DNA from 4 places in the Bittarella massiliensis (ex Durand et al. 2017) genome. Region 2 is predicted to be linked to each of the others. Evidence: riboswitches for the same ligand, from Rfam matches in the RefSeq annotation. Region 2 holds a riboswitch; each other region holds the start of a gene.
The links. A riboswitch is a leader RNA that binds a small molecule or an ion and turns the genes downstream of it on or off. The one in region 2 is predicted to bind cobalamin.

Region 1 (3,208 bases), on a different contig from region 2:
CAGGCCGCCATCCTCATGGCCACCGCCCCCAAATCCAATTCGGCCAACCTGGCCATCGCCGCCGCCATGGCCGACGTGGAGGCGGGCCGCTACTCCGACGTGCCCGCCTCCATCAAAGACGCCCACTACGGCGGGGCGGCCAAGATGGGCCGCGGGCTCAGCTACCGCCTGCCCCACGACTACCCCGACCACTATGTGGCCCAGCAGTACCTGCCCGACAGCCTGCGCGGCCGGGTCTACTACCAGTACGGCCCCAACAAGACCGAGCAGGCCGCCAAGGCCTACTGGGACGGGATCAAGGCCCGCCACAAGGAGGGGGAGAAGTAGCCCCTTTCCAGCAAAAAAGCCGCCCCTGCCGCAACGCGCGGTGGAGGCGGCTTTTGGCTGCCGAAAAACGGGGTCATTCCTGGGGATCTTCGCCCTTTTGACGGGCCTCTTCCTCGGCCTTGAGGCGGGCTTTCTCCTCGGCGTCCCGGCGGCGGGCCTCCTCCTTCTCGGCCTTGAGGGCGGCCACCGCGGCGTTGGCCTCTTCCGAACCGGCGATCATCACCTTGCCGTCGATGTAGACGATCTCGCCCTCCTCGACCTGGCTGTACCCCTCGTAGTCAAAGTCATCGGGCTCCTCCCGCTCCTCCTCGGGGAGGATGTCCAGGTCGTCGTAGGTGATGGCGGCCTGCCGGCGGCGTGCCTCCCGCTCCTGCTGGGCCCGCTCGGCCTTCTCCTCCTTGCGCTCCCGGTGGGTCTGGATGGAGTACCAGACCATGGCCACAAAGAAGAGCAGCAGCAGCACGCTGAAGGCCAGGAAGATCCACTGCCAACTGCCCCACTGGGCCAGCGGGGTGCGCACCAAAAAGAGGACGCAGGAGATCAAAATGAAGAGGATGGCTATTGCAACAAAAATTCCCATGGGGGAGATCGCTCCTTTTTCGTTTCAAGTCGGCGCCCCTTGTTCGCCGGGATCGATATTTTTTATCATACCATGAAACCGGCCGCAAAACAAGGAAGGCCGTCGATTTTGCGGGGAGGCCGCCCCCTGCCGAAAGGGGGAAAAATCGCTCGGTCAGGCATTGACAATTCCAAAAAATGCCTGTACCATAGGGGTGTCGGTACAGCCTTTTGGCTGTGGAGGCGGCGGGCAAAAGCCCTGCCGCCGGACGGGGAATGCGGTGCAAATCCGCAACAGTTCACTCTACTGTGAGAGGGGACGAACCCCGCAACCACTGGCGCGCGTTCTGGGCGCGCGCTGGGAAGGGCGGGGGGAGGAGTGGCGGCCAACAGGCCGCCCGCAGCCTCAAGTCAGGATATCTGCCGGCAATGTATACGTATAGTTTTTTTGTTCGATGAAACAATTTGTGTTTGTTGCACAAAAAAGCTGGCTTGCCAATGGCAAACCAGCTCCTATTTGATGAAGAAAACGACACAGTTTTTCAGAACGAAAAACTATACCCTTCTTTCGGTGAGGAAAAGATGGTACAGCAATGCGCGGGGTGAATATTGGCTCCGGCTATTTGTGTACGCTCTTTGGGGCCCGCCGAGTTTCGGCGGGCCCTTTCCTTTTTCCCCCGAAGGGAACAAAAAAAGGAGAGAGACAATGACAAAACGACTGACAAGCTTGGTCCTGGCGCTCTGTCTGGCGCTGGGCGCCCTGCTGACCCCGGCCTATGCCGCGGCCGGCGCCCCTCGGGGCGGCGCCGGGATCAGCACCACCCTGCGGGTCGAGGGGTACGGCTTTACGGCGGTTGAGCCGACGGCCATCACCCTGCCCGACACCTACAAGTCCCTGCCCGAATATGGCCTCACGGCCTGGGCGGACAAGGACCCCGGTTTTTACACCCCCCTGCATGTATTGGCGCAGTACTGCGTGGACAACGGCCTGGACCCGGCGGACGTTATCGACGCCACTCCCGGCTTTTTGCAGGACTTTTTGGACACCAACGCCGACGCCCCGACCGATGTCTATTTCATGTACATGGTCAACGACGCCTATCCCGCAAAGGACGGCACCGGCTACCTCATCGACGGCTGCCCCCTGGCAAATGGCGACGAGGTCACCCTATACGACCTCTGGTACAGTGCATACGCCGGCAGCCTCTACACCTATTTTGCCGGTGACAGCCTGACGGCCAACACTGGCGAACCCGTCTCGGTCACCCTCATGGGCACCGCGGGGATGAACGCCGCGGCGGCGTCGCCGGTCAAGGGGGCAACCATCCTCGCCTCTAAAGACGGCGGGGCAGAGGCCGAGGTGGGCACCACCGACGAAAACGGCGTCGCCTCCCTCACCTTTGACGAGGCGGGCCGGTACACCCTCTCCGCTGTCCGCAAGAGCAGTTGGTACGACAGCAAGGGGAATCCGGCCATCGACATCAGCCGCCCCTATGCCGAGCTGACGGTCACTGAGGTGACCTACACCGACGCCGAGGCGGTGGCCAAGGCCAAAGGCGAGCTGGATCTGGGCGACCTCTCGGCGGTGAAGGGCGATTTGACCCTGCCCACCGCCGGCAGCGCCGGGACCAGCATCGCCTGGCAGAGCGACAATCAAGCGGTCCTCGGCGACAACGGCAAGCTCACCCGCCCCACTGACGGGGTGGATGTGACCCTCACCCTCACCGCCACCATCTCCCGCGGCACGGCAAGCGACACCAAGGTCTTTTCGGTCACCGTCAAGGCCGTCACCGCCGACGAGGTGCGCGCCGAGATCCAGGCCGCGGTGGACGGGGTGAGCCTCTCTGCGACCAACGGTCTCTATGTGCGGGAGACCGATTGGGACAGCGATTACAACGACGTGCCGGTGGACAATGTCGAGACCACCTGGCAGTTGCAGATGGACCGCACCGACATTTCAGTCGAGGTGGTCTCCAGCGGCAACGCCAACATCTCCGCTGCGGCGGGCGATGAAAACGGGAAGGTCACCTTCACCGACGAAAAGGTGCAGGGAGAGGTCACCTTCCGCTTCTCCAAGGCGAGTGTCCCCGGCGTCTTTTGCGAAAAGACCGTTCTGGTCACCGTGCCGGCGCACACAAAGACCACCCAGGAGCAGATCGACGGCGCCGCCGCCCTCTTTGGCGGGGCGGACAGATTTGCCCTCATCGGCCTGGACAATGCCGACGCCGACCACGTGGTGGGCCCGCTGAAACTGCAAAAGACCCTCTCCTCCTATGGGGTGAGCGGGTATAGCGACGTCGCGCTGAAGTGGGCGAGTGACAAC
Region 2 (3,208 bases):
CCGTAAACGGGATTGAGCTTTGTCCAGCTGTCCTCCAGCGCCTTCTTGGCGGCGTCGACATACTCCTGGTCCCCCACCCCCGCCTCGGAATAGACGGTGAGGGAGAACACCTTGCTGTCGCTCACCCCGCCAAGGGTGAGGTGGGCGGTCAACTTGACGTTGGCGATGCCGCTGTCGGGGATCTTGACCACGCCGGCGTCGGTGATGACAGAGGGGGTATCGCTCTGCCAGGTGATGGCGCTCCCATTGCCGCCGGCAGTGGGCAACACGAGGGTCTGCGCCTCTTTGATGGCGCCGGTGACATTCAGGGTCAGGGCCTCTTTGTCTTCCGCCAACTTCTGCGCATCAGACTTTTCCACCGGCCCTATTGCCTGGGAGGTGGCAGAGGAGCCCTCTTCCCCCGACACCTGCACCCGCAGGAGGGCGCCGAGATAGCTCCCGTCTTCTGGAATGGTGAAGGTGGGGTCGGTTGCCCCCGCAATGTCGGTGAAGCTCCCCCCGTTGTCCGAGGAGGACTGCCACTGGTAGGTCACCTTGGTGGCTGCGGTCCCATCCGTACCGGTGGCCTTGGCGGTGAGCTTTTCTCCCGCCTTGGGAGAGCCGGCGAGCGAGACGGCCGTGACGGGCACAGGCACCACCGGTGCGCTGCCAGCCAGCCACTTCAGTGTGGGATAGCCGTTTGCGACGGCCACGTACTGGATAGACTCGTCGATTGTTGGAACGAAGGAGCTCCCCTCGTTGCGATTGAGTTTGTCGACGACCGCAGAGCTTTTTAGCTGCTCCTCCGCATAGGCGCCGGTGGCCTCGTCTGTCGCGTCGGCCAAAAAGACATTTCCTGCGGCGAAGTTGCCGTCCAGAAGGCTCCCCGCAATGGGAGCGGTGACACTGCCCGCAGACTTTAGTTCTCCACAGTTCAAGTTGTTAAAAAATGCTGCAGTGGGTGTTGCGGTATTCTTGGTGGTTCTGCCGACAATTCCGCCCACATAGGAGTTGGCGGCTAGGGTGCTTTCCGATTCGATCACTCCGGCATTGATACAGTTGTACACGTAGCCGGTCTTGTTGGTCTTTCCGACGATCCCGCCGGTCCCAGAAGCCAGGTTGCCCTGGGGGCAGCTGATCGCGCCGGCGTTGTAGCAGCCAGAAATACTGCTGGTTGCCTCTGACTGATAGCCTGCAATGCCGCCGGCTATCACCCCTTTAACCGCTCCGCCATTGTAGCAGCGAATAATGGTGCCGTTGTTCTGACCTGTGATCCCGCCGGTGTATGCGCTTGTAGATGTGGAATCGCGGGTCACATTCACATTGGTGGTGCAGTTGTCGATCGTCCCCTTATTAAAGCCGACAAGGCCAGCCACATAGTTGCCGTTGGCTTTGACAGAGACAGTCCCCCCAACAGTGAGGTTTTTGACTGTGCCTGTTTTTCCCACATTGCCGAACAGTCCCTGGTATCCTGTTGTGGCGTTGATGGATAGGTTGCTGATCGTTTCGTTTTGGCCGTCAAAGGTCCCGGAGTACTCGTGGTCGTAATCGTTTCCAATTGGCGTCCAGGCCTGACTGTTTAAGTCAATGGATTGAGTGAGGACGGCGTTGATCCCCGTGTTGCCGCCATTGACCTGGTTTGCAAACCAGGTGAGCTCTGCCGCAGTGCCGATTTGATAGACGTCGTCGACAACAGCCGGCTCGCTCGACGGCGCGCCTTCTGCCCAGACGGTGACCCCCGTCGAGGAGAGGGCGATGAGGAACGCCAGTGCACACGCCCAAATTCGCTGTGCCACTTTTTTCATTTCTTCTAAACTCCTTTGTTGTTTTCCCTTGGATCAGGATCCTTTGGAAGACAGCCCTCCTGCTTTTGAGGGGGCCGTTCCCAAAAGGACCATCCTCGGCATACCTGTTTCCCCTTTTCTGTGTCCTGCTCTGTCCTTCACCCCCTGCAAAAATAAAAAAGTGCTCTCCCCGTCAGGGGAAAGCACACAAATATCTTTTACAGGCAAACGCGCCCCATAGAACAGTCAAATTCCTTGGAGACGGCATGCTACCGCAAAACAATACTCGGCAATATTCCCTCGCCCGGGAGGATCGATCCGACGGGGGTATGGCAGGTCTCCTGACTTATGACCGAAGCAGAGTTTGCTTCCGAAACGACGCCTTCTCAGTTTGCATTTTCACCTGTGGTGAGCATCCCAATGGCAAATGTCGTTCCCGTTTTGTCAAATACAGTAATGGCGATTGCACCGGATTCCAACCGGTTTCCCTTTTCATCTACTCGGCAGATTGCCTTTCAAACCATACCCCAAACAAATTGACTATTCAATTTGGGCCATTATAACATAAACTTCCATTGTTGTAAATTGCTCCACGAGTGCCACCGCCCCCCCCGTATTTTACGGCGAGCGGCGCAGGCCGGTTTTGACGATTGTGCGACAGGTCGCCGGTTTGCCCAAGGTCTGCAACGCAACACCCGCTTTCAAAAGGGGCGCTCTTCCAAATGAAAGTTTTTTGCATTGTGCTGTTGTGTGTTGACGGCATGGCGGGGGCCTGCTTTCTCTCCCTCCAACAGGTCTTTTGTCCTTTGCCCGCCCGCTGTCATCTGGTATGATGGAGACAAGACTAAATTGTTTGGAGGCGATCCCTGTGACGCGCATTCCCGTGCTCATCGACTGCGACCCCGGTGTGGACGACGCCTTTGCCCTGGCTCTCGCCCAAAGCTGCCCCCATTTTGACATCCGGGCCATCACGGCGGTCTACGGCAACATGCCCTTGAAGAAGACCCTCTACAACGCCCGCGCCCTCAACGAGGTGCTGGCCATCGGCGCCCAGGTGGCGGCGGGGGCCAAAGAGCCCTTTTTTAAGAAATACGACCGGGGCGACGACTATGTGAGCCCGGTCCACGGCAGCACCGGTATCGCCAGCATCCTCCTGCCGGAGGGCCGCCGGCCCCTGGATGAGGACGAGGCCTGCGACGTCATCTACCGCGAGGCGGTGCGGGCGGGGGGCGAGCTGCTCCTCTTTGCCGTCGGCCCCCTGACCAACGTGGCCAAGGCCCTGATGCGCTATCCCAATCTGCCGGGCCTCATCTCCCGCTTCTACATCATGGGCGGCGGCATTGAGATGGGCAACCAGAGCCCCTATGCCGAGGCAAACATCTTTAAAGACCCCACCGCCGCCCGCATCTGCTTTGAAAAGCTGCCCACCCACATGGTGGGGCTCA
Region 3 (3,208 bases), on a different contig from region 2:
ACAGCGCCGGGGCGGTGCTGCAGTCCCTCAAAAATGTGGACGAGGACACCCGCCGCCTGATGGGCCAGGTGATGGGCGGCCTCTTTCGCTCGGCGCGGGAGAACCTCCGCCCTGCCCGCCCACGGAGCGAGGGAGGGGAGCGGCGTCTGGAGTAGAGTGCCCTCTCGCCCCGGAGAGCGGGGTCGGCTGCGGCCCGGTCTCCTGTTGCCGCCAGGAAGGGGGGATTGCTTCCCGGCAGGGGGCGGCGGACGTCTCTGTCAAGAGGGCCAGGGCGGCGGAAAGAGCTTGGGAGAAGGGGGACGATTGCCCCCTTTTTCGCCGGGAGGACCTCCATACCGCCCGCCCCCGGGGTAAGAAGTCAGGGTGGTGTCTGAAGTAGGGAACCTTTCGCCCCGGAGAGGGGAGCGGGATCGGCTGCGGTCCGGTCTCCTGTCGCCGCCGGGAAGGAGGGCTTGCTTCCCGGCAGCGGGCAGCGGCCTCTCCTGTCATCTAACGGCCCGCCCGACCTCTGCGCCCGTTGTCCCTTTGCCGCCGGGTGGAAGGTCCACCCGGCGCCCCTGTGGGAGGGACGCGTCCGCCCCTGGTTGGGGCGGGGTGAAATGGGCCTTCCCCCCGACGCTCTGCCCAAACCCCGCCAAGGGCTTCTCCATGCGCCTCGGCGCTTCGGACCCCCTCTCAAAACGCGCCTGTTGTGGCACTCTTTCACCGCAATATCGGCGAAATGACGGTTGACTGGGTGCACAAGATGTAGTATGATTTGATCAATCTGTTTCAGAATCAAAACTAGATATGGAAACGAAAGCACGCGGGTGCCCGGCCTGTCATCGGGCCGGGCGGCAACAGGGAAGACGGGTGAAAAGCCCGCGCGGTCCCGCCGCCGTAAGGAGAGAGCACGCCCCAACTGCCACTGGTTCCCCCGGGAGCTGGGAAGGCGGGGCGCGCGTGGAATCCGAGCCGGAATACCTGCCCGCTGTGCGCGCGCTGCCACGGTGTATGGCGTCAAACGGGCTCTGGTGAGTGACTTTTGTCGCGCCCCTGCCTGCCTTTGGCCGGCAGGGGCTTTTCAGCGCTCTGGGCGTCTCCAGCGGTTTTCTGAAACCACTTTGATGGGAGGACACAATACGATGATCGAATCGATTCGCAAGCGCAGCGGGGACATTGTCCCCTTTGATCCGGAGAAGATCACCTGGGCCATCTTCAAGGCGGCCGCCGCCGTGGGGGGAGACGACTGGCATCGGGCGGAGGAGCTCTCCCGCCAGGTGGTGGAGATGGCCTCGTCCCGCACCGGCGTGCTGGACGTGGAGGAGGTGCAGGACATGGTGGAAAAGGTCCTCATCGAAAACCGCCACGCCCGCACCGCCAAGGCCTACATCCTCTACCGGGAGAAGCGCCAGGGCGCCCGGGAGGCCAACGCCCTCATCGGCGCCACCATCGACATGTTCTCCCAGTACCTGGACGACATGGACTGGAAGATCCAGGAGAACGCCAACACCCAAAAGTCCATCAACGGGATGAACAACTACATCCGCGAGGCCTTTACCAAGCAGTACTGGCTCCACGAGATCTATCCCGAGGAGATCCGCCGCGCCCACACCTCGGGGGACCTGCACCTGCACGACCTGGGCTTTTTCGGCCCCTACTGCGCCGGGTGGGACCTGCGCCAGCTGCTGATGCAGGGCTTTGGCGGGGTGCCCGGCAAGGTGGAGAGCGGCCCGGCCAAGCACCTGCGCTCCTTTTTGGGGCAGATCGTCAACTCCACCTTCACCACCCAGGGCGAGTCGGCCGGCGCCCAGGCCTGGTCCTCCTTTGACACCTACTGCGCCCCCTTCATCCGCTACGACCACATGGACTACGCCGCGGTGAAACAGGCGCTGCAGGAGTTCATCTTCAACCTCAACGTCCCCACCCGGGTGGGCTTTCAGTGCCCCTTCTCCAACCTGACCTTCGACATCGTGGTCCCCTCCACCCTCAAGGACGAGTGCGTGGTCATCGGCGGCCAGCCCATGGACGCCTGCTACGGCGACTTTCAGGCCGAGATGGACCTGCTCAACACCGCCTTCTGCGACGTGATGATGGAGGGGGACCGCCACGGCCGGGTCTTCACCTTCCCCATCCCCACCATCAACGTCACCAAGGAGTTTGACTGGCAGAGCCCGGTGGTGGACAAATTCATGGAGATCACCTGCAAGTACGGCATCCCCTACTTCTCCAACTACATCAACTCCGACCTCTCCCCCGAGGACGCCCTCTCCATGTGCTGCCGGCTGCGGCTTGACACCAGCGAGCTGCGCAAGCGAGGCGGTGGCCTCTTCGGCTCCAACCCCATGACCGGCTCCATCGGGGTGGTCACCCTCAATCTGCCCCGGCTGTGCTACCTGGCCCAGGACGAGGAGGACCTGATGCGGCGGCTGGACGGGCTGCTGGAACTGGCCAAGAACAGCCTGGAAATCAAGCGCAAGACCATTGAAAAGCAGACCGAAAATGGGATGTACCCCTACTCGGCCCACTACCTCAAAGAGGTCAAGGCCCGCACCGGCTCCTACTGGTTCAACCACTTCAACACCATCGGCCTGGTGGGGATGAACGAGGCCTGCCGCAACTTCCTGGGCTGCGAGATCACCGCCCCTGAGGGGCAGCAGTTCGCCCTGCGGGTGCTGGGCCACATGCGGGAGGTCATCACCCGCTTCCAGGAGGAGACCGGCCATGTCTACAACCTGGAGGCCACCCCCGCCGAGGGGACCAGCTACCGCCTGGCCCAGCTCGACCGGGACCGCTACCCCGACATCCTCACCGCCGGGGAGGAGGTGCCCTACTACACCAACTCCACCCAGCTGCCGGTGGGCTACACCGACGACATCTTCGAGACCCTCGACCTGCAGGACGACCTGCAGTGCATGTACACCGGCGGCACGGTGCTCCACCTCTACCTGGGCGAGCAGATCCGGGACATCGAGGTGGCCAAGGCCCTGCTGCAAAAGGCCTTTACCAACTACAAGCTGCCCTACCTCTCTCTGACCCCCACCTTCTCGGTCTGCCCCGAGCACGGCTACATCAGCGGCGAGGTGTACAGCTGCCCCGACTGCGGCGCCGCCACCGAGGTGTGGAGCCGGGTGGTGGGCTATCTCCGCCCGGTGCAGAACTTCCACAAGGGCAAGAAGGAGGAGTACCGCCAGCGGGTCAAGTACGTCATCAAAGAGGGCGAACTCTC
Region 4 (3,208 bases), on a different contig from region 2:
CCGCCCGCGCACAACGCCCTTTTTCCCACAGCTGCCCCCCGCCCTGTCGAAGGGGCGGGAAAGGGGAATTTTTTTGCAATTTCTCGCCCGGGGCTTGACGTTTGGGGGCAAGCCGTACTATAATAGTAAAGCACTTACAGGTGCAGGCGTAGTTTAGTGGTAAAACATCAGCTTCCCAAGCTGAGGTTGTGGGTTCGATTCCCATCGCCTGCTCCACCAGTCTGAGCCTGGGCGCATTCGCGCTCGGGCTCATTTTTTTATTTTGCCGTTTCTCGCAGGTGTGCGGCGGGCATCTTTTCACGGTATAGACCCCGACGGCAACGCCCGGCGCGATTTGCGCCGGTTTTTTTCTTTTTCCCCTGTGCAGGCCCCCGCCTCTCTGCCCCCGCAGGGGAATCGGCGCGGCGAGCGGCTTTACCCCCGCCAAAACGCGGCGCAGTCCCGCTTGTCCTCTACGTTGAAGCGGATGATCTCTTCCAGCAGCGCAAAGTCCACCGCCTGCCCCCAGGGGATGCGGATGAGCTCCTTGCTGTGGCGGTACCCCGCCCGTTCGATCGCGCCGGAGAAGCGGAGGATCCCGGCCCTCTCCGGGGCCACCGCCAGATGGGCCTTTGCGGCGCTAAAGCCGATGATAAAGGTGCCGTGGTCGGTGAACATCGGCTGGTTCCAGGCAATTTTAGGGGTCAAATCGGGAAACTTCTCCCCCACCCAGCGCAGGACCTCACCGAGGACCGCCCGCTGCCACACCGTCTCGAGCCCCTCCAAATAGGCTGTGAATGGGGTCAAACGCGCCCCCTCCTTTCCCTCCCCCTTATTTTTCACAGCCGCCCCGCCGTTATCCAGCCGGCGGCAAGATGGCCCGTCCAGCCGGGAACAAAACTTTCCAGGCGCGCATCTCCGGCAAAGTCCCCCTTCAAATTGACTTGCGGGCCAGGGCCGTGGTATAGTGGTCTCATCAAAAACAGAATGGTTCGTTGTGGTCGCCCCTCGGGGGCGAGCAAGAGGGAACACGGTGAAAATCCGTGACAGTCGCCGCTACTGTGAGGATGGCGAAATCCAACGGCAGCTTCGCTGCCGCCACTGGGCATCTGGGCCTGGGAAGGCGGGTTGGAGAGTAGGGAGACATCCGAGTCAGGAGACCTGCCGCAACAGGGTGTATGAGTAGTTCCGGCCGAGGACAAAAGTGCCAAAACAGGCTGGGCCGCCCTGCGCCCGCCCTTTTTGCACGAAAGGCCGTCGGACGACGGTCTTTTTTTGTCGTCCTCCCCCGGCTGCCATCCCCGCGACCATCGAGAGGAAGAGAAGAAAATGGGAAACATCTCTGTAAAAAAGCGGGCGACAGCGGCGCTGCTGGCGCTCTGCCTCTGCGCCTCCGGCAGCCTGCCCGCCCTGGCGGCAGAGCCGTCGACAGAACTGGGCTGGCCCCAGTTTTTAGGGACCGACGGGCTCAAAGGCGTCTCCGACGCCAAAACCCCCACCACCGCCGGCGAGATCGAACGCAAGTGGGAGAAGCAAGTCGGCGACTCCACCTCCTGGACCGACTCGTCGGGCACCCCGGTCATCCTGGGGAACTACGTCTACAATTACAGTTTCCAGCGCCTGCGCAAGTACGAGCTGGACAGCGGCAAAGAGGTGGCCAGCGCCCCGGTCTTCGGCGCGGCCCACAACCAGTACACCATGATCCTGGGCGCGGGGGACGGCAAAATCTTCGTCCCCTGCGAGATCAACAACCTGGATGCCGACGCCACCGGGGTGCAGAAAAACTTCCTGCGCGTCTTTGACGCCGAGACCCTCGAGCAGCTCTACGTCACCCAGGAGCTGCCGGGTTCGGCCATGCAGAGCCCGGTCATCTGCCACGACGGGCGGGTGTTCACCGGCTCCTACCGCACCGGCGGGGTCTACGCCTGCTTTGACACCGCCGACGAAAATCCCGCCAGCACCACCGAGGTCAAGGCCGCAAACTGGACCGTCGCCTCCCCCTCCGACGCCGGCTTCAACACAAACGGCGTGGCCTTTGCCGGGGACTACGCCGTCTTCACCGACGCCAACTATACCGGCTCCAGCACCGTCTGGTCGGTCAACTACAAGACCGGCGCGGTGGCCGACACCTTCTCGCTGCCCAGCGGCTACAACGCCCGCTCCACCCCCTTTTACTATGAAAAGGATGGCCGCGTCTACCTCTCCTCCGGCCACCCCACGGCGGGGGCGGCGGTGCGCAGCTACAAACTGCGCGCCGACGGCAAGTTGGACCAGGCCAGCCTGCGGGAGTGGACGGCCGGCATCTCGGGGGGCGACACCCAGTCCTCCCCGGTCATCTACAACGACCGGCTCTACCTGGCCGGCCAGGGGTTTGGCGCGCAGATGCCGGTCTTTGTCGTCGACGTCAACACCATGACCACCCTCTACCAGACCGGCACCGTCAACAGCGCCGGCTCCGCCGCCCTGACCACCGCCTACGCCAGCGCCGAAAACGGCAACCAGGTCTATCTCTACTTTGTGGCCAACGAGAATTCCGACAACCTCTTCATCTTAAAAGACAGGGAGGGCCAGACCGCTCCCCAGGTCGAGGTGGTCCCGGGCATCGGCCGCCGCCAGTACTGCACCCAGAGCATCGCCATCGCCCCCAACGGCTCGCTGGTCTGGTACAACGACGCCAGCTACCTCTACTGCTACGGCAACAAGGGGGACACCGCCATCACCGCCGCCGATGTGCAGCGCCAGATCGAGCGGCTGCCCGACGCCGACTCCTACCGCTATATCAACCTGGCGGAGGCCCGGCGGGTGGAGAGCCGCTACCGCGCCCTCTCTGCCGCCGAACAGGCCAAGGTGACAAACCACGGCAAGTTGGAGGAGATCTTGGCCCTCTCCACCGCCGACCCCATCGCCCGCATCAACCAGGGCATCGCCTCTCTCGACCTCTCGTCCCTCACCCTGCAAGACGCGGACAAGGTGAGCGCCCTGCTCTCGGCCTACGAGGCCCTCTCCGCCCAGGAGCGCTCACAGATTACCGGCGCCGACACCCTGCAAAAGGCGGCGGCCGCCATCGAGACCCTGCGCCAGGAGGCGATCGTCCAGAAGCTGGACGAGGACATCGCCGCCCTGCCCGCCCTTTCCGCCCTCACCTCCGGCGACCGCGCCGCGGTGGACAGCCTGCAATCGCGCTATGAGGCCCTCCCCGACGCCCAGCGGGAGAAACTGGCCAACCGGC

Region 1: it holds a riboswitch for cobalamin, as region 2 does, so the genes downstream of both, GT748_RS10690 (immunoglobulin-like domain-containing protein) here and GT748_RS01025 (immunoglobulin-like domain-containing protein) in region 2, are expected to answer to the same signal.
Region 3: it holds a riboswitch for cobalamin, as region 2 does, so the genes downstream of both, GT748_RS09085 (ribonucleoside triphosphate reductase) here and GT748_RS01025 (immunoglobulin-like domain-containing protein) in region 2, are expected to answer to the same signal.
Region 4: it holds a riboswitch for cobalamin, as region 2 does, so the genes downstream of both, GT748_RS05575 (hypothetical protein) here and GT748_RS01025 (immunoglobulin-like domain-containing protein) in region 2, are expected to answer to the same signal.

What each region holds. Positions count from the first base shown of each region.
Region 1 is NZ_WWVY01000009.1:81,661-84,868, forward strand. It holds gene GT748_RS10680 (replication-associated recombination protein A) at 1-327, shown strand, start outside; gene GT748_RS10685 (MFS transporter) at 401-907, opposite strand; cobalamin riboswitch at 1,088-1,327, shown strand; gene GT748_RS10690 (immunoglobulin-like domain-containing protein) at 1,592-3,208, shown strand, end outside.
Region 2 is NZ_WWVY01000001.1:218,220-221,427, forward strand. It holds gene GT748_RS01025 (immunoglobulin-like domain-containing protein) at 1-1,784, opposite strand, end outside; cobalamin riboswitch at 2,078-2,303, opposite strand; gene GT748_RS01030 (nucleoside hydrolase) at 2,632-3,208, shown strand, end outside.
Region 3 is NZ_WWVY01000007.1:67,743-70,950, reverse strand. It holds gene GT748_RS09090 (Mbeg1-like protein) at 1-155, shown strand, start outside; cobalamin riboswitch at 794-985, shown strand; gene GT748_RS09085 (ribonucleoside triphosphate reductase) at 1,125-3,208, shown strand, end outside.
Region 4 is NZ_WWVY01000003.1:350,836-354,043, forward strand. It holds tRNA gene GT748_RS05565 (tRNA-Gly) at 143-216, shown strand; gene GT748_RS05570 (iron chaperone) at 415-786, opposite strand; cobalamin riboswitch at 961-1,162, shown strand; gene GT748_RS05575 (hypothetical protein) at 1,309-3,208, shown strand, end outside.